One region of the Kitasatospora sp. GP30 genome, then DNA from elsewhere that is predicted to be linked to it. Evidence: riboswitches for the same ligand, from Rfam matches in the RefSeq annotation. Region 1 holds a riboswitch; each other region holds the start of a gene.
What was found. Region 1 has a riboswitch for cyclic di-AMP ahead of P3T35_RS39730 (glycoside hydrolase family 16 protein). Riboswitches for the same ligand answer to the same signal wherever they lie in the genome.

Region 1 (9,870 bases):
GAATGGCGCTGCGGAGGGAGAATGGTGACGCGACACGCGCGTGCCGCGGCCCGTCGGCCGTCCGGCCAGCCGGTGGCCCTCCGGTGGGTGCGGCGGCGTGCCGGGTCGGGAGGTCCACCATGCGCAAGGTCGCCGACTGTCGAGAGTTCCCCAGCGAGAGCAACTGCACGCTGTGCATCACCGGCGAGGAGGAAGAGGTGGTCCGTGCCGCCGCCGAGCACGCGGTCTCGGTGCACGGACACCAGGAAAGCAAGGAGCTGCGCGACCAGATCCGCGCGACGCTCAAGGACGAGCTGGTGCTCCAGCACACCTGAACCCGGACAGGCATGCCTGAACACGGGCACACGTGAACACACGTCCATGCCTGGACATGCGTTCGTCCATGCCTGGACATCCGTCGAGCCGCCCCCGCCGCCTACAGGAGTCCTACCGGAGTCCTGCGGGAGCTTCCGTATGGCCGGGGCGGTACGGGTCTGCTGGACTGGAGGTGCGCCGAGGAGGTGGTCACAGTGGCCGAGGACGCCAGGGGCGGCGCGATGAATTCCGCCGAGGAGGACCAGGCGATGGAGTTCCTGGTGCGGGTCGTCACGGATGCCGGGGCGGCCGTCGCAGGGCTCTGCACCGCGCTTGGCGACCGGCTCGGGCTCTACACCGCGATGGCCGGCGCCGGTCCGATGACCAGCGCCCGGCTGGCGGAGCTGACCGGTCTCCAGGAGCGCTACGTGCGCGAGTGGCTGGCCGCCCAGGTGGCCGGGGAGTACGTGGAGTACGACGCGGCGAACGACACCTACCTGCTCCCGGACGCGCACGCCGCAGTGCTCGCCTACCCGGAGGTCCCGACCTATGCCGGCGGATTCTTCACGCTCCTGCAGGCGCTGTACGCGACCGAGGACTCGCTGCTGGAGGCGTTCCGCACCGGGAGCGGGGTCGGTTGGGAGCAGCACAGCAGCGCGCTGTTCTCCGGTACCGCCAAGTTCTTCCGTCCCGGTTACGCGGGCGCACTGGTGCCGGAGTGGATCCCGGCGATGAACGGCACCGAGCGGAAGCTGCGGAACGGCGGCCGGGTGGCCGACGTGGGCTGCGGCTACGGCTACTCGACGCTGCTGATGGCGCGCGCCTATCCCCGGTCGCGGTTCCACGGCTTCGACTTCCACCAGCCGTCGATCGAGGCGGCGCGGGCGATCGCCGCCGAGCAGCGCCTCGCTGAACGGGTCGACTTCCAGGTGGCTACGGCCCAGGACTTCCCAGGCAGCGGATATGACCTGATCACCTTCTTCGACTGCCTGCACGACATGGGCGACCCGGGCGCGGCTCTGCGCCACGCCGAGCAGGTCCTGGCCGACGGCGGGAGCTGCATGATCGTCGAGCCCAACGCCTCCGCGGACGTCACGGCCAACGCCAATCCGATCGGCCGGGCGCTGACCGCTGCCTCCGTCGCGGTCTGCCTGCCCTCGGCGCTGGCCCAGCAGGGGCCGACGGCACTGGGCAACCACGCCGGTGAGGATGTCATGCGGCACCTCGCCGACGACGCCGGGCTGCATCACTGGAGGCTCGCCGCCGAGAGTCCGGTGAACCGTGTGTACGCCGCGAGCAGGTAGCCGGAGCCAGGGGGACCGGGTGTACACCGCGAGCAGGTGGCCGTACGAGCGGTCCAGCCCCTCCCGAACCGCCTCGGGAGGGGCTGGACCGTGCCGTAGCCCGGTCAGCAGGTGATCAGCAGGTGAAGTCGATCAGGTAGAACGTGGAGTAGTGGTCGGAGGTGTAGTAGTCCTCCTGGTCACCCTCGCCGGTGATGATTCTGCGGGCACCGCGGGTGGAGATGCCCGGGGTGACCACGGTGTACTCGTGGTAGTAGCCGTAGGACTGGGCCGGCAGGACGCCCTCGCGGTTCTGGAAGACCACGCCGTCCTGGGAGTACGGGAACGGGCCGCCGTTGGCGATCTCGTTCAGAGTGTCGTCGGCCTGCTGGGGGAGGGCGCTCTGGCAGATGTTGCCGCTCACATCGGCGTGGGCGTCGGTGGCGACGAGAACGGTGGGGGCCAGGGTGAGCAGGCCGACGGTCAGCACGGACGCGGTACGCGACTTCAACGCGCGTAGAAGAGTCTGCATGTGCAGCAGTCTGGAGTCCTGGGAGCTTCCTGGGAAGGTGTCGCGCAAGACTTCATGTCCACGTAACTTGCCTGCTGCGCAGGCTACTTGTGGGCGTCGCCGACGGGGGCGGCAGGGGTCGGTGTGACCCTTGCGACACTTCTTAAACATTGTTAATGATCACATCATCTGCCTAGCCTGCACGCGTTCGCCGACTCCGGCGGATCCATCGTCGGGACGCCGAGTCCTGCCTGCCCGACGGCGGTGACCACAGCATCGCCATGGGCAGGAGCGGGGGACCCAGTAGTGCCGCGACTCTGCTCGCACGCCCAAGTGGTGTGCGGGGTGCGCCGCGGCTAGGGGTGAGGCCGTCCGCTCCCGCGAGCGACGGCCGGGCACAGTGCGGCCCGAACCCGACAGCTAACTCCGCAGGCGTCGCACGAGGAACTGCCGTGATCCCTGCCGCCACCCCAGCCCGCCTCGGCATCGTCGCCGGCGCCCTGGGTCTGCTCGCCGTGCCGATGGTCGGCCAGGTCAACGCCTGGGCCAGCCCTGCCGCCGCGCCGACCGTCACCCAGGACCGCCTGACCCCGACCAGCGCCGCCACCAACGCCAACGTCACCGCCGACCTGACCGTGCACTCCAGCTCCTGCTTCACCGTGAAGAAGCTCGGCGTCGGCGTGCGCGACGCGGCCGGCCACAACCTCGACTTCCCCGGCTCGCACAGCAATGTGCAGCTCTGCCCGGGCGGGGTCTCGATGACCACCGGCGCCCGCAGCTTCCCGATCGGCAGCTACACCGTCTTCGGCTACTACCAGGACCAGGCCGGTGCCTGGCACAACCTGGCGAGCAAGCAGCTCACCGTTGCCAAGACCGCCCCGGCGCCGACCCCGGCGCCCAAGCCCGCGCCGGCCCCGACTCCCGCACCCAAGCCGACGCCGACCCCGGCGCCCAAGCCCGCGCCGACCCCGGCCCCGGCCCCGGCGCCCAAGCCCGCGCCGGCCCCGGCGCCCGGCTCCACGCCCACCCCGGCCCCCACTCCCGTCCCGTCCACGCCTCCGTCCCCCTCGGCCCCGGCCTCGCCGATCGCCGGCAAGTCGCTGGCCTGGTCGGACGAGTTCAACGGCAGCAGCGTGGACACCAACCGCTGGAACGACACCACCAGCGGCGCCTACCACTACGGCACCCACAACCCCAACGACAACAAGCTCGACTGGCTCGACCCGTCCGCGGTCACCATCGCCAACGGCGACGCCACCTTCACCGCCACGCCCAGCACCAAGGTCCTGGAGAACGGCGACAAGGCCTGGAACACCGGTCTGCTCACCACCCAGAAGTCCCCGCAGAACTTCCAGGTGCACACCGGCGACTACGCCGAGACCCGGGTGCAGCTGCCGACCCAGCAGGGCGCCTGGGCGTCGTTCTGGACCTGGGAGAACGGCAACACCGCGCTGGGGACCAGCCACGGTGAGATCGACTCCTTCGAGTACCACCCCGACAACCCGAACGTGCTGGAGCTGACCAACCACGTCAACACCGCCTACATGGGGTTCAGGGACGCCAACGCGATCAAGCCGGGCGCGTGGGTGACCGTCGGCACCTACTACGGCGCCAACTCGGTCGACTGGTACGTCAACGGCGTCAAGGTCTTCTCCGACGGCAAGGGCGTCGGCCAGAACTGGTCGGCCAGCCTGATCCTGGACCTGTCCGTCAGTGCGGGCAAGTACCACCCCGCGCCGTCGACTTCGACCCCGATCACCATGGCGGCCGACTACGTGCGCGTCTACCGCTGACGCCGGCCGGTTACCGGACGACCCGGACCACGAACGACCCCGTGTCGTTCGAGTGGTCCGGGTCGTTCGCGCTCTGCACCTCAACCCGCCCGCCGGTGAGGGTTCCTGACGCGCCGTCGGAAATCCGGATCGGCACCAGCGCGGTCGCCGACCGCAGCGCCCCGAGCCCGGCCGGGAAGCTGCAACGGACCACGGTGCCAAGGAGGTCGGGGGTGCAGTCGGTCGGGAAGTACGGCCCGACGGCATGGGTCCGGGCGGGCAGCCGGACCGTCACGGTGAACTTCCCGGCTACATCGGGCCCGTTGTTGGCCAGGAGGGCGCGAACCGTGGTGGTGCCGCCGGGCGGGGCCGGATCCGGGTCGAGCGGCACCACCATGAGATCGGCGGGGTGGCCGGCCAGCACGGCGGCGCTGAGCAGGGGCACGAGCAGCGAGCGCATGGCGTCACTCTAGGCCACCACGACTATTCGAAGCGTCAGGGCGCGAGCACGCTGCCGAGGCGTTCGGCGATTCCCTGCATCACGCTGACCAGTGGCTCGCCCCCGCTCTGCTCCTCCAGCGCCCGGATCCTGGCCTCCGGACCGGACACCGACAGCGCCGTCGGAGTCGGCGCGCCCGGCACCGCCACCGCGATGCAGCGCACCCCGATCTCCTGCTCCTGGTCGTCGATCACATAGCCGACCTCGCGGGCCTGGGCCAGCTGCGCGAACAGCTCGTCCCGGTCGGTGACGGTGAACTCGGTGTGCGCGGGCAGCGGTTGGCTGCCGAGCACGGTGCGGGCCTCCGTCTCGGGCAGCTGGGCGAGCAGCGCCTTGCCCACCCCGGTGCAGTGCGGCTGCACCCGGCGGCCGACCTCGGTGAACATCCGCATTGATCGGCGCGACTGCACCTGTCCGACGTAGACCACCTCGCCGCCTTCCAGCACGGCCAGGTTGGCGGTCTCGCCGGTGGCCTCCATGAGCTCGGCCAGATACGGCCGGGCCCAGCTGCCGAGCAGCCGGCCCGCGGTCTCGCCGAGCCGGATCAGCCGCGGGCCCAGGGTGTAGCGGCGCGCGCTGTCCTGCCGGACATACCCCTGCTGCGCGAGGGTACGTACCAGGCGGTGGATGGTCGGCATCGGCAGTCCGGAGCTGTTGGAGAGTTCGCTCAGGGTGGCGATGCCGCCGGTGTCGGCGAGCGCCTCCAGCAGCTGGAAGGCGCGCTCGACGGACTGGACGCCGCCGCCGGCGCGGTCGGGTGCTGAGCTGCTGGGCACGGCTTGAGTCCTCAACTCTCGGGGATCTGGGCTGGGGGAGTCTGGCGATCCGTCAACAAACCGTTGAAATTCTGTATCGCGGAAACTAGTCTCCACCTTACAGAATCGCCGTTCAAGGAGTGTCCTGCCATGGCTATCGACCAGGCTCCGGTCGTCACTGTCGCCGGCCCACGGGTCCCCCGCGCGGAGGAGGTGCTCACCGAGGAGGCCCGCGCCTTCATCGCCGGCCTCCATCGGGCCTTCGAACCACGCCGGCAGGAGCTGCTGGCCGGGCGCCGGCAGCGCCGGGCCGAGATCGCCCGGACCGGCTCCCTCGACTTCCTCCCCGAGACCGCCGACATCCGGGCCGGAGACTGGACGGTGGCCCCGGTGCCGCGGGCGCTCCAGGACCGCCGGGTGGAGATCACCGGCCCGACCGACCGCAAGATGGTGATCAACGCCCTCAACTCCGGCGCCAAGGTCTGGCTCGCCGACTTCGAGGACGCCACCTCGCCGACCTGGGAGGCCCTGGTCTCCGGTCAGCTCAACCTGATCGACGCCTTCGAGGGCCGGATCGACTTCACCTCCCCGCAGGGCAAGGAGTACAAGCTGTTGCCCGCCGACCAGTTGGCCACCGTGGTGGTCCGGCCGCGCGGCTGGCACCTGGACGAGCGCCACCTGCTGGTCGACGGCACCCCGGTGTCCGGCGCCCTCTTCGACTTCGGCCTCTACTTCTTCCACAACGCCCGGCGGCTGCTGGCCAAGGGCGAGACCGACCCCAACTCCGGGCCGTACTTCTACCTGCCGAAGACCGAGAGCCGCCTGGAGGCCCGGCTCTGGGACGACGTCTTCACCCACGCCCAGCGCGAACTCGGCATCCCGCACGGCACCATCCGGGCCACCGTGCTGATCGAGACCATCACGGCCGCCTTCGAGATGGACGAGATCCTCTACGAACTGCGCGACCACGCCGCCGGGTTGAACGCCGGCCGGTGGGACTACCTGTTCTCGATCGTCAAGAACTTCCGCGACGCCGGCGAGCACTTCATCCTGCCGGACCGCAACACCGTGGGCATGACCTCGCCGTTCATGGCCGCCTACACCCGCCTGCTGGTGCGCACCTGCCACCGGCGCGGCGCCCACGCGATCGGCGGCATGGCCGCGTTCATCCCGTCCCGCAAGGACCCGGAGGTCAACGCGGCGGCGCTGGAGAAGGTCAAGGCCGACAAGGACCGCGAGGCGGCCGGCGGCTTCGACGGCTCCTGGGTGGCCCACCCCGATCTGGTGCCGGTGGCCCGCGCCGGCTTTGACGCGGTGCTGGGGGAGCGGCCCCACCAGAAGGACCACCCGGGCACCGAACAGCCGGTCACCGCCGAGCAGTTGCTGGACATCGCCGGCTCCGGCGGATCCTGCACCGCGGCCGGACTGCGCAACGCCGTCGCCGTCGGCCTGCGGTACTGCGAGGCCTGGCTCGGCGGGCTGGGCGCGGTCGCCATCTTCGGCATGATGGAGGACGCCGCCACCGCCGAGATCTCCCGCTCGCAGATCTGGCAGTGGATCCGCAACGGCGTGGTGCTCGCCGACACCGGCGAGAAGGTCACCGCCGACCTCACCCGGCGGCTGATCTCCGAGGAACTGGACACCATCCGCGCCGAGTCGGGCAACGAGGCCTTCGCAGCCGGCCGTTGGACCGAAACCCGCGAACTCTTCGAACAGGTCGCGCTCGCTGAGGAGTTCGTCGACTTCCTGACCCTGCCGGGCTACGCCCTGCTCGACTGAGCCACCAGGCCGCACGGTCCGCCGGGGCGACCACTCCCCGGCAGACCGTGCGATCCGTGCGAGCCGTGCGGGCCGTCGGCCGGCTGCACGAACCGGTGGACCTTCGTACGCCTAGCCCGCGGCCGCCGGCCGGGCGGTCTGGAGGAAGGCGCGGACCAGGTTGAGGACGGTGAACTGCACCAGGGCGCCGGATCCTGGGGAGACCTTCACGATCAGTCCGCACTGAAGGAAGGCGTGCACCGCGCTGGCGGCCTGCTTCCAGGGGACGCCGATCCGGGTGACGATCCGCTCCACGGTCCACGGCTCGGCGTAGTCGGCCAGGTGGAGGAGCAGGTCGAGACTGTCCGCGGGCTGGCCGGTGACCGACTCGCGGATGGTCGCCAGTGCGTCGCCGCTCTCGCCGGGGCGGTCGGCGATCAGCTGGGGCTCGTCGCGCGCCATCACCACCAGGCGGTCGGCGGAGACGATGGTCAGCCAGGCGGCGGCGGCCTCCAGGGCGCGTGGCAGGCCGTCGAGTCGGCGGCAGAGCTCGGCGAGGATCGGCAGCTCGGCCTCGTCGGCGCGGAAGCCGGGCTGGAGTTCGGCGAGCAGGTCGAGCAGCAAGGTCATCGCCGGGGCGGACGCCGTCCCGGCCGGGTTTGCGCCGGGCGGTGGTGTGGCCAGCGGGCCGAGCGGGAGGTAGTGGTCCTCCGGGGCGCCCTGGGGGCTGCGAGCCGTCTCCAGGATGCGCAGATTGGGGCATTCGGCGAGCAGGTGCCACATCGTGCTCCGAGCCACCTGGCCGGCATCGTTGCCGTCGAGCACCAGCAGCGCCAGCCGGTCGCCGATCAGCCGGGCCAGCCGGTTGACCGTCCCGTCGCCGCCGTCGACCAGCCCGGCCGCCCAGCCGGACAGTGAGCCGTAGGGCCCGTCGGCCGGGCTGCGCGCCTCGGCGCCCTGACCGCCGGTGTCCCGCCGCAGCGGGACCCAGAGCGTCGGCACGTCCCGCACCGACTGCAACTCTGCGGCGAGGGCCAGGGCCAGCCTGGTCTTGCCGACGCCCGCGAAGCCGGTGATGGCGGTGATCCGCTGGTGGCCGTCGACCACATGCCGTAGTAGCGCCTGCAACTCCCCGTGCCGCCCGTGCAGTGGCCGGGCCACCGCGGTAGGTGGCATGGTGAGCGTGTCGAACAACGCGTCGCCGGCCTCGCTGCCGGCTGCCTTCTCGAAGGCGACCCGCTCCTGGGCGGTCAGCCGCAGTGCGTCCGCCAGTAGCCGCACGGTGTCCCGGCGCGGGATCAGCACCTGGCCCTGCTCCAGGTTGCGGACCGCCCGTACGCTCACGGTGGACAGTCCGGAGAGCGCGGTCTGGCTGAGTCCGATGCGCTTGCGGTACTTGCGGAGCTGAAATCCGAAGTCCTCTAACGTTATCCCCGAGTTCACTGCCTATTCCCCTGAAATAAGCTTGCTGCCGGCGTCAAATCAAGCGTTCTCGCACGGAGGTGCATCTCTGTGCCCAGCCGTGCGCCCCCGAGGCGGTTCCCGGGGGTGCAGGTTCTTGGAATTGCCGAGCGCTGGGGCTGACAGTGCCGGGAAAAGGCCCGGCCGGACCGGTTGTGCCTGGGTGCGACGGGGCGACGCGTAGCCGGACACGCCGCTGATCTGCTCCGAACGTCCATGCAGGACACCTTCTCCCCCTGAGTCCGCGTCAGCCGGATTGTCCCGACTGCCATTCGGATACGGCCGACGGGGTGCGCCCGACGGCCGCGCGCGTCCGGACAATCGGTTGACCGATCAACCAAGCGACCATATCGCCTTGCCCGAGCCGACGAAAGCCCCAATTGTGCCAGCCGACAGGTCGAACGCAGCGCGGCTGAGGTGAGTTCCCGCCCCGCCGTGCCGCCAGGCGGCAGCGGGGCGCCCGGAACTGCCGGTTATGCCGGTTCAACCGTCCTTGCAGGCAGCAGAGGTGACAGCGCGTCAGAAAACCGGCAGGACCACCTGGAGGGGCTTCCGCCGGTCGAGCGGCGATGGCAGGATCGAGATCGCCGACGGGCGAACGGCGCCGTCGTGCCCCGGTATTTTCCGCCACGAAGCATGGCCGCCCGGCCCGGTGTCGGGGCATTTCTCCCGCCACCGCGTGGGGTTCGGGCACTCCGCCGGCCCGCCGAATACGAAGCCGAAAAGCCGTTTCCCGTACGAACGCGTGAATTCTGTCGAACGACACACGAAAGTGAGGCCCTGGTGCGACTTTGCAGCCTTCGGACCGACCACGGTGAGGACGTCGGAATCGCCGTCCCCGGCGGGATCGTCCTGCTGAGCCTGATCAACAAGGTGCGCGGAACGGAGTTCGGCCCCACGCTGCTGGACATCGTCACCGGCGGGATTCCGGCCGAGCTGGAGGCCGCCCTCGCCGACCAGGCGGTACTGAGCACGGCGATCGAGCCGGCGCAGGCGGTCTTCGCGCCGATCTACCGGAATCCGCCCAAGCTCTGGGGTGTCGGGCTGAACTACAAGCGGCACGCCAACGACCTGGAGGTCGAGCAGCCGGTCGGTACGCCCGGCTCCTACCTGCGGCCCAGCAGCACGGTCATCGGCTACGGCGACGAGATCCTGCTGCCGGCGCAGTCCGACCGGGTCACCGCGGAGGCCGAGCTCGGCGTGGTGATCGGGACCACCTGCAAGGACGTCTCCCCGGAGGAGGCCCGGCAGGTGATCTTCGGCTTCACCACCATCCTCGACATGACCGCCGAGGACGCGATCCGGATCAACCCGCGCTACATCCCGTGGTCCAAGGCCTTCGACACCTTCTGCGCACTCGGCCCCTGGGTGGTCACGCCCGAGGAGATCCCCGATCTGTCGGCGGTGCGCATCTCGACCGTGGTGAACGGTCAGACGATCGCCAGCAACCAGGTCAGCGCCATGATGCGCGACCCGTACTGGCAGGTCGGGTACTTCTCCGGCGGCATGGTGCTGGAGGCCGGCTCGGTGATCGCCA
Region 2 (9,870 bases), on a different contig from region 1:
CCGTCGAGCAACTGCCCGACTGGGTCGAGCCCGAGCGGCTCGGCGCCGACACCGGGCCCGGCGATGTGACCCCGGTGAAGCCGATGCTGAAGCCGAAACCGCTCGCCGTGCCGGACTTGGCGTGGACGCCCGGCCAGTGGCAGCGAGTCCGGCACGGCGTGCGGTCGTTGAGCATGGAGGACAAGTGGGACGTGCTCCTCGACGGCAACCGGCTGGTGATCTGCCGCAGCTGGACCGGCCATTGCATCTTCACGGTAGACATCGAGGCGGCCGGGAGCGGCGCCCGGCCGGTGGCGGCGTGGGTGGAGTCGGCCCGCGACCGCTACCGGGGCGGGACCGCGGAGGCGGAAGCCGTCTTCCTGGAGATGCTGTTGGAGGGTAACTTCGGGCACGGCGACCGGTCAGGGCTCTGGGAGCGCTACAAGCGGCTGCGCTACGGGAGTTGACCTGCCACGGCCTCAACTGCGGCGTCGCGACAGGGCGACGCCGCCCAGGCAGAGGCAGCCGCCCAGCAGGGTGAGCAAGCCGGGCACCTCGCCGAGGGCGGCCCAGGACATCAGCACCACCAGGGCCGGCACGGCGTAGGTGGTCGCGCCCATCCGTCCGGCGGTGCTCCGGGACAGGGCGTAGGCCCAGACGCCGAAGGCCAGCGCGGTCGGGAACAGGCCCAGGTAGACCAGGTCCAGGTCGGCGGAGAGCGGGGCGCGGTGCACCTGGTGGAGCAGCGAGGGGGCGAACGGCAGGCAGGCGAGGGTGCCGATCAGGCAGCCGAAGGCGGTCACCTGGAGGGCGGTGCCGTGCCGGAGCGCGGGCTTCTGGGCCACCACACCACCGGCGTAGAGCAGCGCGGCCAGCAGGCAGAGCAGCACACCGAGGACGGACGAGCCATGCCCGCTGCCGCTGCTGGATATGCCCACCACCACCGCCCCGGCGAACGAGACCGCCATCCCGGCGAGCAGGCCGCGCGGAAAGCCCTCCTTGAGCGCCAGCCCGCCGAGCAGCGCGATCACCAGCGGGCCGATGTTGACCACCATCGCGGCGGTGCCCGCATCCACCTTCTGTTCACCCCAGTTGAGCGCCACCATGTAGAGCCCGAACCAGAGCAGCCCGGACACCACGATGCCCGGCCAAGCACCACCTCGGGGCAGCCCCTCCCGGCGCAACGCCCAGACGGCGAGCAGCGCCACGGACCCCACCACCAGTCTGCCGAGCGCCAGTTCGCCGGGGCCGAAGTGCTTGGCGGCGGTGCGGATCGCCACGAAGGCGGAGGCCCAGAGCAGCACGGCGACGGCGGCCGCGGCCACCGCCTTGGTGTCGAGTCTGTCGAATCGGTTGCCTGCGGGGGTGGTTGGGAGGTCCATGGCTGTGAAGCTAGCCAGCGCCAGCGCGTTTGAACAGGGGTTTTCGGCGGACCCTGTTCCGCTCAGTCCGCTTGCTCCGCTGGCTCGGGCAGCAGCGGGAAGAGCCGGGTGATGGCGGCGACCGGCCGGGCGGTGGCGGGCCGGTTGGCCGGGTCGGCCTCGCGGTGCTGGAACTCGGCGAGGAGCCGGCGCACCGAGTCGGCGACCCGGCCGAGCTCCTCGGGGGTCAGATAGACGACCGAGCTGAAGGCCTCGTCCTGCCGCCACTGCGGCTCCGCCTGCTCGCGGCGGGCCAGCCAGCGATGGTAGCTCTCGTCCTCCAGGCGCCGCGCCAGCTGGTCGAACTGAGCCGCTGGCGGCTCGTCGCCGGCGGCTTGCCGAAGACGCCAGGGGCGGGCCCGGCCGCCGCTGGTGGGGACCGGCTCGATCCGACCGTGGCGGGCCAGTTGGCGCAGGTGGAACGAGCAGAGGCCGGAGCTGTAGCCGAGCCGCTGGGCCGCCAGGGTGGCGGTCACGGTGCCCTCGGCCGCCAGCAGCTGGAGCAGCGCGGTGCGCACCTCATGGTCCGGCAGACCGTCAGAGGCCGTGCCGGGAGCGGAAGCTGCGAGATCTTCAGTCACTTTGCAAAGTCTGCTACTTTGCAAAGCCCGTTGGCAAGCACGCCAGCACGCCAGCACGCACGCAAGCAAGCACGCCAGCAAGCCGGTTAGCCGAGGAGAGGGAGTCGCCGATGTCCGAATCGCCCGAGGATGTGCAAGTGTTGGAGGCCTTCGAGCGGTCCGGAGGCGGAGCGCGGGTGCGGCTCCAAGGCCAACCGGTGGACGGGTACCCGGTGTTGCCGCCGGAGGCCGTGCGGGGTTCGGTGCTGCGGATTACCGAGATCGGGGAGCAGATCCTGCACCGGCCGTGCGGCCCGGCGGACGCCGAGTTCGGCACCCCGGAGCTGGCCCGGCTGATCGACGACATGTTCGCCACCATGTACATCGCCGCCGGCGCGGGCCTGGCGGCCAACCAAGTGGACGTCGACCTCCGGCTGTTCGTCTACGACTGCCTGGACGAGGACGGCGTGCGGCACGTCGGCCACATCCTCAACCCGGTGATCGAGGAGGACACGGCCGCACGCGGGCGCCGGCTGGTCGAAGACGTCGAGGGCTGCCTCTCCGTCCCCGGCGCGACGATGGACGTCGCCAGGCCGGCGCACACCGTGATGCACGGCTACGACAAGGACGGAAAGCCGCTCACCATCGAGGGGTTCGGATACTTCGCGCGCTGCCTGCAGCACGAGGCCGACCACCTCGAAGGCCGGCTCTACGTCGACCGGCTCGCCAAGCGCGAACGCAAGGACGCGCTGAGGCAGATGACCGAGCGCCGGACCGAGGTGTTCGCCAAGCGGCAGGCGCTCACCGAGAAGCTGATGGGCAGCCGGGACCGGGCGGGCGAGGCAGGCTAGAGCTGCGCGGCGAGATACCCGAGCACCGGACTCTCGTCGCGATCGCCGCTCCGTGCCCACCCTGCCTTCCGCCTGTGGCTGCCCCCTGCCGACGGCCGCCCCGTCGGACCCATGGTCTTGCCGGGCGGCCGTCGCACCGTGCCGTCAGTCGCCCGAGGAACGCTCCGTGGACCCGCAAGTCGCCGTTGATCGACACCTGGCCGTCGTCGGTGTGAATGAGCCAGGCGTCCTCGTTGAACTGCTTGTAGTCATGCCACCCGGCGGCGTGGTCGCCGTCGCGGGACCTCTCACGGATCTCCACGAGGACCAGGCCCTCACCCTCGGAAACAGGGATGTTCTCCAGTTTCAGGACCATGCATCCGTGCCCGGGCAGCGTCCACGTGCCCTTTACGGGCGCCTTCGCCCGGAAGCGGCGGAGCCACGTGTGCCAGCTGAAGTCCAGGCCCGGCAGCCGGGACCCACGTTTCCGCAGAGCCGGCCCGAACCGACCCCTGTGTGGCCGGAAGCACGGCCAGACAGGCAGCGGGACACCGCGCCGGCGCTCGGGCGCAGCAGGCCGGCGTTGCAGCGCGCGCCGGGCGCTCCGGCTCAACGCGCTGCCGGCGGGCGTCCACCTGGTCCGCTCCGGCGGGGGCGGCCCTAGTTGCCGGTCCGCTGCTGCGGGAGGTGCAGGTAGGCGGCCCGGCCGGTGTCCCGGGCGCGGGCGACGGCCTCGACCAGGGCGAGTCGGGCCGGGGTGAGCTCGGTGCGCCACTCGGTGAGTGGGCGGACGGCGAACTCGGTGTGCTCGGCCGGGTCGAGGGCGAGGCCGGCCAACTGCTCGGCCGTGAGGGTGCCGCCGTCGAAGACCACCCCGACCTTGAACGGCCACTCGCCCGCGGCCGCCACGAAGAGCAGGGCGAGCAGCGGCGGGGCAGGCTGGGCCGGCAGCAGCAGACCGGTCTCCTCGCGGACCTCCCGGCGGGCGCTGTCCCACGGGTCGCTGCCGAACTCCAGGTTGCCCCCGGCGAATTGCCACACGTCCGGGTCGTAGACGGACTTCAGCAGCAGCGGGTGGCCGTCGCCGTCGGTGAAGTGCACGGCGGCGAACACGATGCCGTGCGGGAGGGTACGCAGATGGTCGGCGAGCGGCAGTTGGGCCATCGCGGATCCTTTCGGCGGTGGTCTGTGCTCAGTCCTCGGAGTGGTCGCCGTCCAGGTAGACCCAGGCGCCGTCGTGGCGGACGAAGCGGCTGTTCTCGTGCAGACTGCCGGACCGGCCGCGTTCGCGGAAGTGGGCGCGGAACTCCACTGTGCCGGCGGTGTGGAACGGGCCGCCCTCGGTGCTGCCCAGGATCTCCAGCCGCTCCCAGCTGAGCCCGGGGTCGAGGTCGAGCTCGGCCGGGCGGGTGTCGGGGTGCCAACTGCGGAGCAGATAGGCGATGTCCCGGACCGCGAAGGCGCTGTAGCGCGAGCGCATCAGCTGCTCGGCGGTGGCGGCCTGGGCGAGGCCGCGGTGCAGCTTGCCGCAGCAGTCGGCGTAGGCGGCGGGCAGACCGCAGGGGCAGGTGGTGGGCTGAGCGGCTGGCTTCGCGGCGGTGCGTCGGGACATGACTCCATTGTGACGGGCCGTGGGGAGTGCACTCGCACGGCCCACGGCCCACGGCCCGTCAGATGATCAGAACAAGGTGATCAGAACAAGGTGATCAGAGGAAGCCGATCAGGGGAACTGGAGGTGCTGGCCCGGGAGGATCAGGTTCGGGTTGGCACCGACCACGTCGGCGTTGTGCTGGTAGAACTGCTGCCAGCCGTCCAGGTGGTGGGTGGAGGCGATCTCCGAGAGGCAGTCGCCGGGCTGCACCGTGTAGCCGCCGGCGGCGGGCTGCGCGGTCGTGGGCGTGCCGGGCGCCTGGGTGCCGGGCGGCACGGGCTGCGGCGTGCCGGTCTGCTGCGGGGGCGCGGCGGGCACAGCGGGCGCCGGTACGGCGGCGGACGGCCCGGTGGGCGCCGCGGCGGTGCTGGGGGCTGCCGGGGCGGGGGTGCCGGCCTGGGCCGGGGTGCTGGGGGCGGCGCCGGCCGTCGGGGCGCCCGCAGTGGCAGGGGTGCTCGGGGCTGCCGGGGCGCTCGGGACGGCGTTGCCGGGTGCGCCGGGCGCCGGGGTGGCCGGGCTCGCGGGCGCTGCGGGGTTCGTCCACGCGGGCGGGGCCGCCGAAGTACCAGGTGCGGCAGGTGCGCCGGGCAGGCCGGGAAGACCGGGCGCGGCCGGGGATGTCGGGGCGCCTGGCGTGCCCGGCGTGGCGGGCGTGCTCGGGGCAGCGCTCGGCGCGCTCGCCGGGGGAGTCGTCGGAGCACCCGGCGCGCTGGGCGTACCGGGAGCGCTGGGCGTACCGGGCGTACCGGGCGCGCCAGGCCCGCCCTGCGAGTTGCCCGGCGTCGTCAGACCGGCCGTGACCGCGCACTGCCCCCAGGTGCCCGGCCCCTGGTCCTCGAACAGCGCCTCGGCCACCTCGATCTGCTGCTGGCTGGTGGCGTGCGAGGGCTCAGCGCCGTACTCGTCGCCGCCGTAGTGGTCCCACTGGCGCTGGGTGAGGTGGAGGCCGCCGTAGTAGCCGTTGCCGGTGTCCATGGTCCAGTTGCTGCCGGTCTCGCACTGGGCGACGGCGTCCCAGGTGCTGGCCGGGGCGGCGTGCGCGCCGGTGGCGGCGAGCAGCGGCAGCGCCAGCCCCGCGCCCGCCACGGTGGCCGCCGCGACGGCCCGTTCGGTCTGGGTCGGGCGGCGATGGCGGCCAGGGCCGGTGAAGACCATGGGTCTGTTTCCTCTCCGCACGCCTGCGAGGTGAGCTGTCGGGTTCGGGCCGGGAGGTTGGCCCGGCCGCCTGACCGGACGGATCCGGTGGGCGGCTTCACCCCTAGCCGCGCGGGACGGCACTGAACCTGGGTCCCCCGCTCCTGCCCTGACGTGGTGTGGTGGTCAGGATCCCGGGCGCGGTGGGCAGGACTAGGCGTGCCGCGCATGGGTGCCGGCAGATGCCAGCTGGCAGGCAGACTAGACGGATCATCATGGTGGTAACAACCCCGCATCGTGGACATCACACGCTCATCACGTGGAGTCTTGGTCATGCTGTGCAGGATGTACTGGGACGGCGGAGGTCGCGTGGATCGTTGATGCCCGAGGTCGACCCGCTGGTTGCTGTCCGGTTCGTGTCGAGTCTGTGTCGAGTTCATGTCTAGGAGCGGAGGAGAGGTCTGATGGCCGACGAAGCCAGGATGCGTGAGCTGTTCGCATCGGGGAAGCGTGGTGTGCTGGTCACCATCAAGCGGGACGGGCGCCCGCAGTTGTCCAATATCTTCTATGTCTACGATCCGGAGCGGGACTTGATCCGGGTCTCGGTCACCGCGGATCGCGCCAAGGCCAAGAACGCGGCCCGTGACCCGCGCGTCAGCCTCCATGTGACCAGCCCGGACTTCTTCACCTGGGCGGTCGCGGAAGGCACGGCCGAGCTGACGCCGGTCGCCCAGGCGCCGGATGACGACACGGTGGCGCAGCTGGTCGACTACTACCGGGCCGGCAGCGGTGAGCACCCCGACTGGGCGGAGTACCGCGCCGCGATGGTCGAGGAGCGCCGCCGGCTGCTGACGCTGCGGGTCGAGCGGCTCTACGGGCAGACGCCCTGACGCTGACGGACCGGGGTGCCGCCGACCGCCCCCGGCGCGGACGGCGGCACCCCGGCGCGCGGCCCTGGGAGCCGAGCACCTCGTGCCCGAGTGCCACGTGCCCGAGTGCCTCGTGCCCCCAGGGCTCAGCCGAGCGCCTCGTGCGCCCCCGCCCTCAGCCCAGCGCCTCGCGGCTGAGGGCGAGCGTGGTCTCGATCGCCTTCACATAACCCGCGTGCATCCGGTCCGCCGCGGCGTCCTCATCGGAGCCGCCGCCGAGGTCCAGCTCGGCCCGGAAAGTGAGCAGCAGCTCACCGTCGGCGCCTTCCTCGATGTCGTTGTGGATCACCCAGCGGGCCTGCTCGTCGTCGCGGTAGAAGCTGACCCGGGTCATGGGCTCGAAGACCACCGTCTCGCGCACCCGCTCGCCGTGGAAGACCACCTCGCGGACCAGGCCGTTCGCCGTCCGCTCCAGCACCCGGCACTCGTCCATCGCGGCCACGAACGGCACGGCGTTCTCCGCCTTGCGGACCAGGCCGGCCCAGATCGCCGCTCGGTCCAACGCGATCCGGTCGCCGCGCTGCGGGTCGTTGGCTCGCACACTCGCACTGATGGCGCGCATGACTGGCTCCCCCTTCGTCTGCCGGAGTCCGGCTTGTGGCCCCTCGCGGCCAATTGCTTGTACGGCCATTGCTTGTACGGCCATTGCTTGTACGGCCAAGTAAATCCCCAAGCCTCTGCGTTGGCAAGGGGAGTAGCAAGGATTCACATCAGGCGATTGGGCGTACAATCATCAAGTGCCTGCCATACGAGACACCACAAGTCATGCGATCGCCCGGGTCTCCCGCCTGCATCGCGCCGCGGCCGAGCGCTTGCTGCGCCGCTCCGGTCTGCATGCCGGGCAGGAGCTGCTGATGATGCTGCTCTGGGATCGCGGGCCGCTGCCGCAGGGCGAGTTGATCGAGCAGCTGGGCCTGGACGCCTCCACGGTGACCAGGATGGTGCAGCGACTGGAGCAGTCCGGCTTCGTGCGCCGCAGTCGCAGCGCGACCGATCGCCGCGCCGTCATCGTGGCACCGACGGCGGCGGCGCAGGCGTTGTGCGAGCAGGTCGGCGAGATCTGGGGCGAGCTGGAGGAGTTGACCCTGGGGGGCCTCTCGGCGGCCGAACAGGCGGAGCTGGCACGATTGTTGAGCCTGGTGGAGCGCAATCTGACGTGACGTCAACTCATCGCTGGCGCACCGCCGTCGGCGTCCGCCCGAGGCGGCGGGCGTCGCGGCGGGCCCGGCCCGGGGTGGCGCCGACGCCCACCACCCGGTCGTCGCGCACCGCCAGCCAGCAGTCCTCGGGCAGGCCGGGCGCGCCGGTGGCACGCAGCGCCGCCTCGGCCGGGTTGACCGGCGGCGGGGCGGGCTCGCGGGCGCCGGACCGCCACTCGGCCCAGCTGCGCTCCCGCCCGCAGCGCTGCCGCCAGTACAGCTGCTGCGCCACGATCAGCGGGCCGAGCGCGGCGAGCAGCGGAAAGCCGGTGGTCAGGACGTGGGTTGCGAAGAGCGCGCTGACCGCGCTGACCACGGCCAGCCCCACCGCGGCGGCCAGCAGTGCGGCCCGGCGGCCGTACGCCTTGGCGGCGGCGAGGGGGAAGAGCACCAGGAGCAGCAGGTCTCCCAGGCCCAGCGAGACCGGCAACGCGCCGCGGGTGAGAGCCAGTTGCGGGGCGAACGGCTGCCCCTGCACCTCGGCGGCGAACCGCAGGGTGACCGAGGTGAGCGTGGTGGCCACCAGGTCGTAGACCGCCAACACGGCCGCGAGCGCGGCGACATGGGCGGCCCGCATGCCGCTCTGCACCCACAGGTTGGCCACCCCGACGACCGCGATCAGCAGCAGCGCGTCGGTGGCGGCGAGCACCCCGGTGGGGGAGGCGTGCAGGGCGAGGGTGGTGCCGACCGCGGCGGCGGCCGGCAGCCAGGCCCAGCGGCCGCCGAGCACCGGGGCGAGGGTGAACTGCACGGCGGTGCCCAGCACCACGCCGAAGACCGTCACCACCACGGGAGTCGGCAGCGCGAGATCCAGCAGCGGAGCCAGCACCACGCCGACGCAGACCACGGCGACGTCCCCGGCCGTGTAGACGCCGACGGGCGGTCGGGGGATCCGGATCCGGGCCAGATAGCCCAGGGCGAGGGCGATCGCGACGGCGGTGACGCCGCTGAGCGCGGCCAGGGCGGTGGTGTTCATGAGCGGCCGGCCAGGCGGGTCGGGCGGCTCGGCGACGGGCCGAGGTCCGCGAAGCCGTGCTCGCGCAGATCGGCGCGGAGCGGGACGGTGGGCGGCATGGCCTCGCGGTCGTCGTACAGCCGGATCGCGGCCAGCGGCAGGCCGGCGGCGGTGGCGCCGTCCTCCAGGCGCCCGAGCAGGGCGGCCGACGGCAGCCGGCGGACCAGCACGTGCAGCACCGCGCCGCCGGGATCGTCGGTCAGTGCGTATCTGGTGGGCAGTGGCACGTCGGGTTCGGCCTCCAGCAGGTCGAGCAGGTCCCGGGTGGGCAGGACGGCACTGAGCGGGCCACTCCAGCGGCCGACGACGTCCGAGGTGGCCGGCAGCTCGGCCAGCTCGCAGTCGGGCCCCTCGGCGGGCAGCCGGACCAGGTCGCCGGTGGCGTAGCGCAGCAGCAGGGTGCACTCCCGGTACGGAACGTACGGCGTGTGCACCACCATGCCGACGGCGCCGGGCGCGGTCGGCTCCCAGCTCTGCGGATCCAGCACCTCCAGGTGGCCGAACTCGGTGCCGTGGTGCAGATGCCCCTGCGAGCACGGGGCCGCGCCGGCGGGCACCAGCTCGGTCATCAGATAGGAATTGGCCACCTGGCCGCCCAGGGTGGCGGCGGCCCGCTCCCGCAGCGGCGTGGAGAGCACTTCGCCGCCGATGCTGATCCGCCGCAGTCCGAAGTCCTCACTGCGCCAGCCGCCGCGCTCGGCCTGGGCCACCAGGGCGGCCAAGTAGGAGGCGGAGGTGGTGAGATGGGTGATCTGCGGGGCCTTGCCGGGCAGGCCGAGCGGGGTGGCCAGCCGGTCGAGGGCGGACTCCGGGTCGATGGTGCCCAGTTGGACGAAGCCGGCGCCGATCCGGGTGACCGACTCCTCGGAGTTCAGCAGGGCCAGGGTGGCGCGCGAGCAGCCCGCGTAGGCCACGGTGTGCTCGGGCCGCAGACCGAGTCCGATGGCTGCCGAGATGGTGCTCAGGGCGGTGAGCAGTTCCAACTCGGTGCGGGAGAACCAGACTCCGGTGGGGGCGCCGGTAGTCCCGGTGGTGAGTGCCAGCAGCGCGGGCCGGGCCGCGGTGGAGACGAAGGCGGCGGGCAGCGACCGGAGCGCGCGCTTGGGCGTCACCGGCACCTGGGACCAGCCGGCCAGGTCGAGGGCGTCCGGG
Region 3 (9,870 bases), on a different contig from region 1:
TCGCACGCCGAGGCGGTGAAGAAGTTCCGCATCCTGGACACCGTCTTCTCCGAGGAGAACGGCTATCTGACGCCGTCGCTGAAGCTGAAGCGCAATGTGGTGCTGAAGGACTTCGCGGCGGAGGTCGAGGCGCTGTACCAGAAGTAGTGGTGTGACGAGCGCTTGCTCAGCGGTATGCGCTAAGCAAGCGCTCAGTCGTATCCAGGCGCCTGGCGCGTTGCGCCGAGCAAGCGCTCAGTCAGCCACCAGCAACCCCCGCAGCCGCCCCGCGAGCAGCTCCCACCGCCACTCCGCCTCCACCCAGGCGCGCCCGGCCTCGCCGAGCTTGCGCCGCAGGGCCGGGTCCCGCAGCAGCCGCACCACCCGCTCGGCGAGCTCCTCCGGCGCCCGCCCCGGCACCACGTACCCGGTCTCGCCCTCCCGCACCGCGTCCGGCGCCCCACCGGAGTCCCCGGCGATCACCGGCAGCCCGGTCGCCGAGGCCTCCAGGTAGACCATCCCGAGCCCCTCCACGTCCAGCCCGCCGCGCCTGGTCCGGCACGGCATCGCGAACACGTCCCCGGCCCCGTAGTGCGCCGGCAGCTCCGGCCACGGCACCTCTCCGGTGAACCGCACCGAGTCGGCCACCCCGAGCGACTCGGCGAGCCTGCGCAGCCGGGGCAGATAGGGCCCGCCCCCGACGATCAGCAGCACCGTCTCCGGTTCGGCCGCCAGGATCCGCGGCAGCGCGGCGATCAGCGTGTCCTGCCCCTTGCGCCGCACCAGCCGGGAGACGCAGACCACCACCGGCCGGTCCGTCAGCCCGAGCGCGGCCCGCACCGCCTCGCCTCCCGAGCCGGGGTGGAAGGCCCGCTCGTCCACCCCCGGCGGCAGCCGCGCCATCCGCGCCGCCGGTCCGGGGCCGACCGCGCCCGCGATCCGCAGCCGGGTGTACTCCCCCAGGTAGGTCAGCGTGTCGGTGCCCTCGGCGACCCGCCGCAGCATCTGCCGCGAGCCGGGGAGCTGGGCCCAGGCCGCCTCATGACCGTGCGTCATGCCGACCAGCCGCCGGGCGCCGGCCCGGCGCAGCGCGGGCGCCATCAGGCCGAGCGGGGCGGCCGCGCCGAACCACACCGAGTCGCAGCCTTCGGCCCGCAGGATCTGCGCCGCCCGCCGGGCCGCGCGCGGGGTCGGCAGCAGCATGGTGGCCCGGTCCCGGATCACCTGAAAGGGCTGCTCCGCGTCAAACCGCCGGGTCACCCGATCGGGAGCGTCGCCCGAGCCGCGCCATGATGAGGCATACACCACAATCTCATCGGCCGGCTGGCGCACCGCCATGCTGTGGACAAAGCGCTGGATTCCGCCTGGGCGCGGGGGAAAGTCGTTGGTGACGATGAGGGTTTTCGGCATACTGGCCACGCCTCGCACGGTCGGGGGGTGCACGGTTCTCCCCCACCGGTCCGTACGATAGGTCACCATGCCGTCGCGGCGGGAACGGACGTGCAGGCCGCAACCGTTTTCCTGCCGGGCCAGTCCTAACCGGTAGACAGATGCAGAAGACAGGCAGGGCGACAGGCGTACGGACAGACGTACGACCAGTCAGCGTCGGTCTGGTCCGGCGCGGACGTATGGCGAGATGAATGAGGGAGCTCAGTGGTGTTGGCGGAGGACGGCCCGGACGATCGGGCCGGCAGCGTTGGCAGTAGCACCGTCGCACTGACCGCTCCGCCCGCCGAAGGCGCCACCGCCATCAGCTCGACGACCCCGGCCCGGGGCGCACTGTGGGCCGTGAGCGCCGGCTGGGTGGTCAGCAGGACCCTGGTCGTACTGATGATCACCGGCGTGATCAAGATCGGCCTGGACGTGAGCACCGACATCACGTTGATCTACCACGCCTGGTACGAGGTGCTGCAGACCGGCACCTTCCCGATGGACGACGTGACCTGGCAGTACCCGCCGGGCGCCGCCCTGGTGATACTGCTGCCGGGCCTGCTGCCGTGGTCGTACCTGGTCTCGTTCTGGGTGTGCTGCGGCATCTTCGACGCGGCGGCCATGGTGCTGCTGGTCCGCTCCGGCGCCCGCCGCGGCCGCAGCCTGGCCGGCGGGTGGATGTGGGTGGTCGGCGTGCCGCTGCTCGGCCCCACCGTCTACAACCGCTACGACATCCTGGTGACCGCCATCGCGGTGATCGGCCTGCTGGTGCTGCTGCGCCGCCCGGTGCTCGGCGGCATGCTGCTGGGCCTCGGCGGCCTGCTCAAGCTCTGGCCGCTGGTCGCCCTGGCCGGCACCCCGCGCGGGCGCCGCACCACCCGCTCCTGGACCGGCGCACTGGCCGCACTCTCCTCGCTGGCCTTCCTGCTCGCCGCCGGCATGAACGGTGCCTTCCAGTTCCTCACCTTCCAGGCCAACCGCGGCATCGAGGTGGAGTCGGTGGGCGCGCTGCCGATCCACTTCGCGCGGCTGTTCGGCGCCTGGCACGGCCAGGTGCAGATGAACTACGGCTCGGTGGAGATGCTCGGCCCCTGGGTCAGCGTCATCTCCAAGGTCGCGCTGGCCGGCACCGCGGTCGGCTTCGGCTGGCTGCTCTACTGGCGGCTGCGGGCCCGCCGCTGGCAGGCGGCCACCACCTACGACGCCGCGCTGGCCGCGCTGCTGATCTTCACCGCGACCAGCCGGGTGATCAGCCCGCAGTACATGGTGTGGCTGGTCGGCCTGGCCGCGGTCTGCCTGACCGTGCGCGGCACCAGCCAGCGCCCGGTGGCCGTCATGATCCTGATCACCACGCTGCTGACCACCCTGGAGTTCCCGCTGAACTTCGGCGACACGGTGAACAGCCACCCGCTGGGCGTGGCCACCATCACCGCGCGCAACCTGCTGCTGGTCGCCGCCACCGTGGTCTCCTGCCGCCGCCTCTGGCTCAGCACCCGGGGCGATCGGCCCGAGCCGACCGCGGTCACCTCGGTGCTTCCCGGCCCCGAGCAGTCCTCCTACCCGGTGCGCCCGGGCATCGCCTACGAGCAGAGCCTGCTGGACGACTGACCGCCGGGGCCACCTCAGGCCTGCGGCGACAGCTGCCGCTCCACCTCGCCGATCCAGTCACGGGTGAACTGCGCCAGCCCGTAGCCCAGTTGCCGCTGGAACACCTGGTCGAGCCGCTGGTCCCGCACCGCGCCCGGCCCGGCCGCGCCCACCGCGCGGTAGAGGTCGACCAGCGCCGGTCGGCCGTGCCGCCGGGCGATCAGGTCGCAGGCCAGCCAGGCGAGCTCATAGGCCTGCGCTATGCCCTGGGCGCCGGCCGTGAAGTCGCTGTCCGCGGGCAGCGCGGTGGGCAGCTTGCCGGCCGCCACGTCCTGGGTCAGCTCGGGCGCGATCTGCCGGGCGGTGCGGCCGGTGGTCAGGTAGGCGGTCCAGTCCGCCACCCCCTCGGAGAGCCAGAGCGGGGTCCAGGGGTGGGTGTCGCCGCGGGTCGCCACATGGGTGGTCTCATGGGTGATCACCACCTGCTTGCCGACCTCACTGAGCTGCCGGAAGGCGTCCGGATTGACCATCACCCGGTCGGCGGGGGTGTGCAGCGGCGCACCGGCCGCCGCGCTGGTCACCGCGGCTATGTCCTGGTAGGAGCCCGGGTCGACCCCCAGCAGCCGGGCGAACTGCGGCTCGCTGCCGGGCAGTTGCAGCACCAGCCGCTGCGCCCAGCCAGTCCCCCAGACGGCGCTGACGGCCGGCACCGCGCGGTCGCCGATCGCCGCCAGCGCGCCGAGCTCGGCCGGCCCGGCGGGGCCGAGCACCAGGCAGTGCGCCCCGCGCACCGGGTCGGGCGCGCCCAGGTCCCAGGGCGCCGCGGCCGCGTCCGGGGCCACGCCCTCTCCCGTCACCGCCGCGCCGGCCAGGGTGAGCCGGCGCTGCAGCACCGCGGGGTAGTCGTCGTAGCCGAGCAGCCGGTACCGCAGCTCGGCGGTGACCGTGCCGGCGTCCCAGCCGACCGGCCGGTAGTCGAGCTCGGCCAGCGGCAGCGCGGCCAGCTCGCCGGTCCGCAGCCGGTCGGCGCGGCGGGCGAGCAGCGCGGTCAGCCGGTCGGCGGCGAGCCGGCCGTCCGTCGACCGCCGGTCGGTGCCCGGCGCGGCGGTCGCCGGCAGCGAGAGCTGGGTGAGCGCCCCCGCCACCAGCAGCAGCGCGGTACGCCGCGACACCCCGGTGCCACTGGCCGCGCCGGGGTGTGCCGCGCTCTTCAGCGGCAGCCTCTCGACGGCGCTCAGACCCGCACCACCGCCGCGACCGGCATCGCCGAGACACTCTCGTACCGCACCTGGGCTCCGGGGTGCGGGGCATGGATCACCGTGCCACCGCCGACGTACATGCCGACGTGGTGCATGTCCTTGAAGAAGATCACCAAGTCTCCCGGTTGCGCCTCGGCCAGGCTGATCCGCCGCCCCCCGAACGCCTGCGCCTGGGAGGTGCGCGGCAGGGTCACTCCGGCCTGCCGCCAGGCCCAGTACATCAGACCGGAGCAGTCGAAGGCATCGGGCCCGGTGGCTCCGTAGACGTAGGGCGACCCGAGCTTGCCCAGCGCGGCGGCCAGCGCGATGCCGGCGCGGTCCGAGGAGGGCGGCGCACTGCCCAGGTCGAGCCGGTCGGTGCCGCGGGTGGCGCGCTGCTCGGCCTCCCGCTCGTCCTGTGCGGCCAGCTGCGCCCGGTCGTCGGCGGTCAGGGTGCCGAGCAGGGCCTGGGCGCTCTTCAGCCGGTCCTGCAGCTGCTGCCTGCTCTGCGCCAGCGTGCTGCGGACCGCCTCCAGCTGGGCCAGCCGGGCGGTCGCCTCGGCGCGGCGCTGGTCCAGGGCGCGCTGCTGCTGCTGGAGCGTGCGCAGCGAGTCGGCCCGCTGCTCACCCGCCTGACCGAGGCTGCGGGCCTCGGCCAGGTAGCGGGTCGGGTCGCCGGAGAGCATCAGCTGCACGGCCGGGTCCATCCCGCCGGAGCGGTACTGGGCGGCGGCGATCTCGGCGAGCGCGGTGCGGGTCTCGGTGACCGCCTCCTGGTCCCGGGCCACCGCCGTCTGCAGCTCGGTCGCTTCGCGCTGCAGCCGCTTGGCATCGTCCTCGGCGGCGGTGGAGCGCTCCGACGCCTGCTCGGCCTCCGTGTAGAGCTGGTCGACCTGCGCCTTGACGCCGGCCCGGTCCGGTCCGGGGCCGCCGGGCGCCGCCTGCGCCGCGCCGCCCGCCGCTATCGCCAGCGCCGTGGTCGCGGCGGCGGTGACCGCCAGCACTCGGGAGAGCCGACGCTCGGCGCCCTGCTGGGGAGTGCGGCCCGGGAGCACCGGGCGTTGCGGCATCGTCATGGGCTGACGACTCCAATCGGCGGCGGAACAGATCCGCGCCGACGTTAGCGAGTCGGGACGGACGAGTCCAAACCCCCGCCGATACGAATATTTGACCAAGAATCGGACATTCAGCCGAAAGAGCCCGGCCCCCGAAGCGGGGACCGGGCTCTTTCCTGACGAACCGTCAGGGACGCGTCAGACGCGGATGATGGCCGCGATCGGCATCACCGTGGCGTTCTCGTAGTGCACGACCGCGCCGGTGTGCGGGGCGTGGATGATCTGCCCGCCACCCACGTACATGCCGACGTGGTGCTCGTCGGCGAAGTAGATGATCAGGTCGCCGGGCTGCGCGTTGGCGATGTCCGTGCCCACGTTGGTGCCGATCGTGGCCTGCTCCTCGGAGGTGCGCGGCAGCGAGACGCCGGCCTTCGCGTAGGCCCACTGCATCAGGCCCGAGCAGTCGAACGAGGACGGACCGGCGGCACCGTAGACGTACGGCGAGCCCAGCGCGGACTCGGCGGCGGCGATCGCGGCCTGCGCGTGCGAGCCGGCCGGGATGCTGCTCAGGTCGGTGCGGGAGCTGCCGCGGGAGGCGGCGTCCTGCTGGCTCGCCTGGTCCTGGGCCTTGGCGGCGGCGGCCTTGGCAGCGGCGGCGGCCTGGGCCTCCTGCGCGGCGATGGCCTGCTTCTGCTGCTCGGTCAGCGAGTTGAGCAGGTCCTGGGCGGCCTTCAGCTTGGCCTGGGCGTCATCCTTGGCGGACTTCAGCTGGGCGGTGGTGGAGTCCAGCTCGGCCAGCTTGCCGCTCGCGTCGGCCTTGTCCTGGTCGAGCTTGCGCTGCTCCTGCTGGAGCTCCTTCAGCGTCTCACCCTGGCTGGTGTTCAGCTGGTTGATCGAGCCGGCCTGATTGAGGAAGCTGTCCGGATTCGCGTTCAGCATCAGCTGAACCGTCGGGGATATCCCGTCGTTGGCGTACTGGTCGGCGGCCACACCGGCCAGGCCGTTCTGCAGGTTGGTCACCTGGTCCTGCTGCCGGGCCACCTGGTCCTGCAGGTCGCTGACCTGCTTCTGCAGCGTCTGCTGCTTGGACTGGGCCGTCATGTAGGCCTGGTTGGCCGCCTCGGCCTTCTGGTTGAGGTCGTCGACCTGGGTCTTCACCTGGTCCAGCGTCGGCGCCGGGTCGGCGTGCGCGCTGGTCTGGGTGGACAGGGCGACGGCGGTCGCCGCAGCAGCGGTCAGGATCGACGCGCGAGTTCGGCCGACGGGCTTGGGACGACGGTGGGACGCCACGAATCCTTCTTCCTCGGGCCGCCTACCGGGTGAGCTGACGGGTTCGGGCCGGAAGCATGCCCTACGACGCCTCACCGGCCCGCGGGCCGACCTGGCGCCGATTCACCCCGGAGGAACATGTGGTTCCCCGGCTCCGGTCCACAGCACCCCCGCAGGGACTCCCCTCGGGCCGTCAACTGCCCGGGCTGCTTTCCGAACTCGGCGGGACCTCCGCTGCCACCCGGGTCGGGTGATCGCCATCGCATCGGTCTGGAGCCGACCCTAGTAACAGGTCCGTGATGTGTTCAAATCCTTGTCGGAATTACTTACGAACTTTGACTGTCCGTGATAAGCGCATCACCCAGTGGTGACCAAGACGCAGACGAACAGGTGTCCCAGCTCACAGCACGGACCACGCGGGCCCGGACCCGCGCTGACCGACCCTCAGCAGGAGGGCCGGCCAGACGGATCGACGGGGAGTCAGCGGGTCGGATCAGACCCGGCGGATGGTCTTGATCGGGCCGATCGAGGCAGCGTCGGCGATCCGCACCACGTCACCGGTGTGCGGGGCGTGCACCACCTTGCCGTTGCCGATGTACATCCCGACGTGGTGCGCGTCGGCACCGTAGATCACCAGGTCGCCGGGCTGCGCGTCGGCCAGGCTGGGCACGGCGGTGCCGACCGTGGCCTGCTCCTGCGAGGTGCGCGGCAGCGAGACGCCGGCCTGCGCGTAGGACCACTCCATCAGGCCCGAGCAGTCGAAGGTGGTCGGGCCGGTGGCGCCCCAGACGTAGTAGTCGCCCAGCCGGGTCAGCGCCTGCTGCACCGCGCTGCCCGCGTAACCGCCGGCCTGCGGCAGGCCGATCGGCGTGCGGACGTCGCTGCGCGAGGCGTGGTCGCCGGCGGTGACCGCCGCCCGGTCGGCCGCGCTCAGCGAGGCCAGCAGCTGCTGCGCCGCCGCCAACTTGCCCTGCACATCGGTCTTGGCCGCGTTCAGCTCCTGGGTCGAGCGGTCCAGCTCGGCCAGCGTGTCGGCGGCTTCCTTCTTCTCCTGGTCCAGCTTGCGCTGCTGGTCCATGAGCGACTTCAGCGCGTCGGTCTCGGAGGTGGTGGCCATCTGCATGCTGGCCGTCTGGTCCAGGTAGGTCTGCGGGTTGGAGTTGAGCATCACCTGGACCGCGGGGTCGATCCCGCCGCTGCGGTACTGGTCGCCGGCCACCGCCGCCAGGCCGGACTCCAGGTCCGTCACCTGCTGCTGGGTGCGGGCCACCTGGTCCTGCAGCTGGGTGGCCTGCTGGCGCAGCTGGGTGGCGCGCTCGTTGGCCCCGTCGTACTTCTCGGACGCCGCCTCGACCTGCTGGTTCAGCCCGTCGATCTGCGTCTTGACGTCGTCCACCGACGGCTTGGGGTCGGCCCAGGCGCCGGGCTGCGCGGAGAGGGCGACCGCCGTCGCCGCAGCGGCGGTGAACACGTAGACCCGCGCACGACTCGGCTGCTTGGGACGGCGGTGGGACGCCACTGGACCGCTCCTTCTTCTGCCGACCGCCTACCTGATCGGGTGAGTGGCCGGAAAAATAGGTTTGACGCCGGACCCTACTGAACATCAGAACCCTGCGCTACTCCCCCGGCCGCGAACCACCTTCGGTCGAACGGCCTTTACCGGGCCTTCACCGGCGCTCGACTGGCGACGGTCGAACCGGCGGTAGGCGCACAGCGGCTCAGCTGCGCGCCAAGCGGTTGAGCAGCAGGACCGACGAGACGGGGCGCGCGCCGGCCTTCCGCACGCCGTCGGCCACCTCGCGGTCGGCCGAGACCACCACTACCGGACGGCCCTGCGGCTCGGCCCGGACCAGCTGGCGGATCAGCTCGTCCGCGGTCTGCCCGGTCCGGCTGAACCGCACCCGCACCCCGCGCGGCGGCGCCATGATCACCGGCACGTCCAGGTCCTGCCCGTCGAAGACGCAGGTCACCTCGGCCTGGGTGCGCTGCGCCAGCATCGCCAGGCCGCCGAGCAGCCGCAGCCGCTGCTGCTCCAGCGGCAGCGTCGGGTAGCCGGTTTTGGTCACGTTGTAGCCGTCCACCACCAGGTGGACCTGAGGAATCGCCAGCAGCTGGTCCAGCAGCGCCGGATCGTCCTCGGCCAGCCCGCGCCGGGCCACATCGTGCGGCGAGGCGGTGCCCGGCACCACCGCGTCCACCAGGTCGGCCGGATGCAGCTGGGTGACCGGGAGCGCCAGCTCGCGCTGCAACCCCTGAGCCGACTGCAGCACCGTGTCCAGCAGCAGCCGCAGTCGCATGTCGGCCACGCTGCGCCCCTCCCGGGCCGACCGGCGGCCGGACTCCAGGGTGCTCTCCAGCTCGGCCACCCGGTGGCGCAGCCGGCGGTTCTCGCTCTCCAGGCCGGTCCGCTCGGTGGCGGCCACCGCCTTGGCGCTGTCCAGCTCGCCCTGCAGCTTGCGGCTCTCCGCCTGGGCCCGGCGGGTGTCGCTCTCCAGACTGCGCACCTTCTTGCGCAGCGCCTCCAGCTCCCGGCGCACCCCCTCCCCCTCGGCGCGCTGGCGCTCCAGGTCGGCCCGGGCCAGCGCCTTGGTCGCGGCCAGCTCCTCCTGGAGCTTCTCCAGCAGCCGGGCGGCCTCGGCGGCCGCGTCGGCCACCTCGGCCCGCTCCGCCTGCTCGCCGGCCTCGGCCACCAGGCGGGTCCAGCCGCGGGTGCGCAGCAGGTAGGCGGCGGCGGCCACGTCCAGCGGCTCGGCGGCGCCCGGCACCTGGCCGGCCTCCAGGGCCGCCACCAGGTCCGGCTGGCCGGCCCGCAGGCGGTCCGCTATCCGGGTCCGGAACACCGGGTCCGCCTCCAGCGCCGCGGCCACCGCGGTGCCGGCGTACCGGGCGCGGCGGGCGGCGGTGAACTTGGCGTACGGGCGCAGGGTGGCCGGCAGTTCGGTGAGCGGCAGCCCGCCGAGCGCGTCGGCGGCCAGCCCCACCACCCGGCGGCGCACGCCCTCGGGGAGCGGGCGGTCCAGTTGCTCGGCCGGCCCGGCCCCGGCCTCGCTGGGGACGTCGGCCGGCAGCGGCTCACCGCCGGCGGGCTGGGGCCCCTCGGGCTCGGCGGCCTGACTCGCTGCGTCCATCGCGTCCTCGGCTCCGATCCCTGGTCTCCTGACACACCGCTCGGTGCAATTGTCTCGTGTGCGGCATGCCACGAACACCACGCACGACACGGCACCCTCGCGGGTCCAGGGTGTCAGGCTTCCTCGGCGGCGTCCGGCCGGGGCACCAGCTCCACCTGGTCGACCGCGTTGCACCAGCGGCAG

Region 2: linked by a shared signal. The riboswitch ahead of P3T35_RS23295 (transglycosylase family protein) and the one ahead of P3T35_RS39730 (glycoside hydrolase family 16 protein) in region 1 are both predicted to bind cyclic di-AMP.
Region 3: linked by a shared signal. The riboswitch ahead of P3T35_RS05460 (NlpC/P60 family protein) and the one ahead of P3T35_RS39730 (glycoside hydrolase family 16 protein) in region 1 are both predicted to bind cyclic di-AMP.

Annotation. Positions count from the first base shown of each region.
Region 1 is NZ_JARZAH010000076.1:2,119-11,988, forward strand. Features, by position in the region: gene P3T35_RS39715 (DUF1059 domain-containing protein) at 120-314, shown strand; gene P3T35_RS39720 (class I SAM-dependent methyltransferase) at 537-1,598, shown strand; gene P3T35_RS39725 (ribonuclease) at 1,714-2,109, opposite strand; cyclic di-AMP (ydaO/yuaA leader) riboswitch at 2,405-2,538, shown strand; gene P3T35_RS39730 (glycoside hydrolase family 16 protein) at 2,541-3,881, shown strand; gene P3T35_RS39735 (hypothetical protein) at 3,892-4,320, opposite strand; gene P3T35_RS39740 (IclR family transcriptional regulator) at 4,356-5,135, opposite strand; gene aceB (malate synthase A) at 5,265-6,893, shown strand; gene P3T35_RS39750 (helix-turn-helix domain-containing protein) at 7,005-8,315, opposite strand; gene P3T35_RS39755 (fumarylacetoacetate hydrolase family protein) at 9,117-9,870, shown strand, end outside.
Region 2 is NZ_JARZAH010000018.1:15,295-25,164, reverse strand. Features, by position in the region: gene P3T35_RS23325 (ADP-ribosylglycohydrolase family protein) at 1-446, shown strand, start outside; gene P3T35_RS23320 (DMT family transporter) at 459-1,361, opposite strand; gene P3T35_RS23315 (helix-turn-helix domain-containing protein) at 1,424-1,981, opposite strand; gene def (peptide deformylase) at 2,092-2,811, shown strand; gene P3T35_RS23305 (NUDIX hydrolase) at 3,451-3,954, opposite strand; gene P3T35_RS23300 (YchJ family metal-binding protein) at 3,983-4,402, opposite strand; gene P3T35_RS23295 (transglycosylase family protein) at 4,511-5,596, opposite strand; cyclic di-AMP (ydaO/yuaA leader) riboswitch at 5,603-5,765, opposite strand; gene P3T35_RS23290 (PPOX class F420-dependent oxidoreductase) at 6,040-6,465, shown strand; gene P3T35_RS23285 (SRPBCC family protein) at 6,620-7,066, opposite strand; gene P3T35_RS23280 (MarR family transcriptional regulator) at 7,242-7,664, shown strand; gene P3T35_RS23275 (hypothetical protein) at 7,672-8,679, opposite strand; gene P3T35_RS23270 (AMP-binding protein) at 8,676-9,870, opposite strand, start outside.
Region 3 is NZ_JARZAH010000002.1:466,377-476,246, reverse strand. Features, by position in the region: gene P3T35_RS05485 (AMP-dependent synthetase/ligase) at 1-147, shown strand, start outside; gene P3T35_RS05480 (glycosyltransferase family 4 protein) at 235-1,389, opposite strand; gene P3T35_RS05475 (glycosyltransferase 87 family protein) at 1,636-3,018, shown strand; gene P3T35_RS05470 (hypothetical protein) at 3,033-4,169, opposite strand; gene P3T35_RS05465 (C40 family peptidase) at 4,232-5,311, opposite strand; gene P3T35_RS05460 (NlpC/P60 family protein) at 5,489-6,580, opposite strand; cyclic di-AMP (ydaO/yuaA leader) riboswitch at 6,584-6,736, opposite strand; gene P3T35_RS05455 (NlpC/P60 family protein) at 7,053-8,078, opposite strand; gene P3T35_RS05450 (NYN domain-containing protein) at 8,278-9,687, opposite strand; gene P3T35_RS05445 (hypothetical protein) at 9,801-9,870, opposite strand, start outside.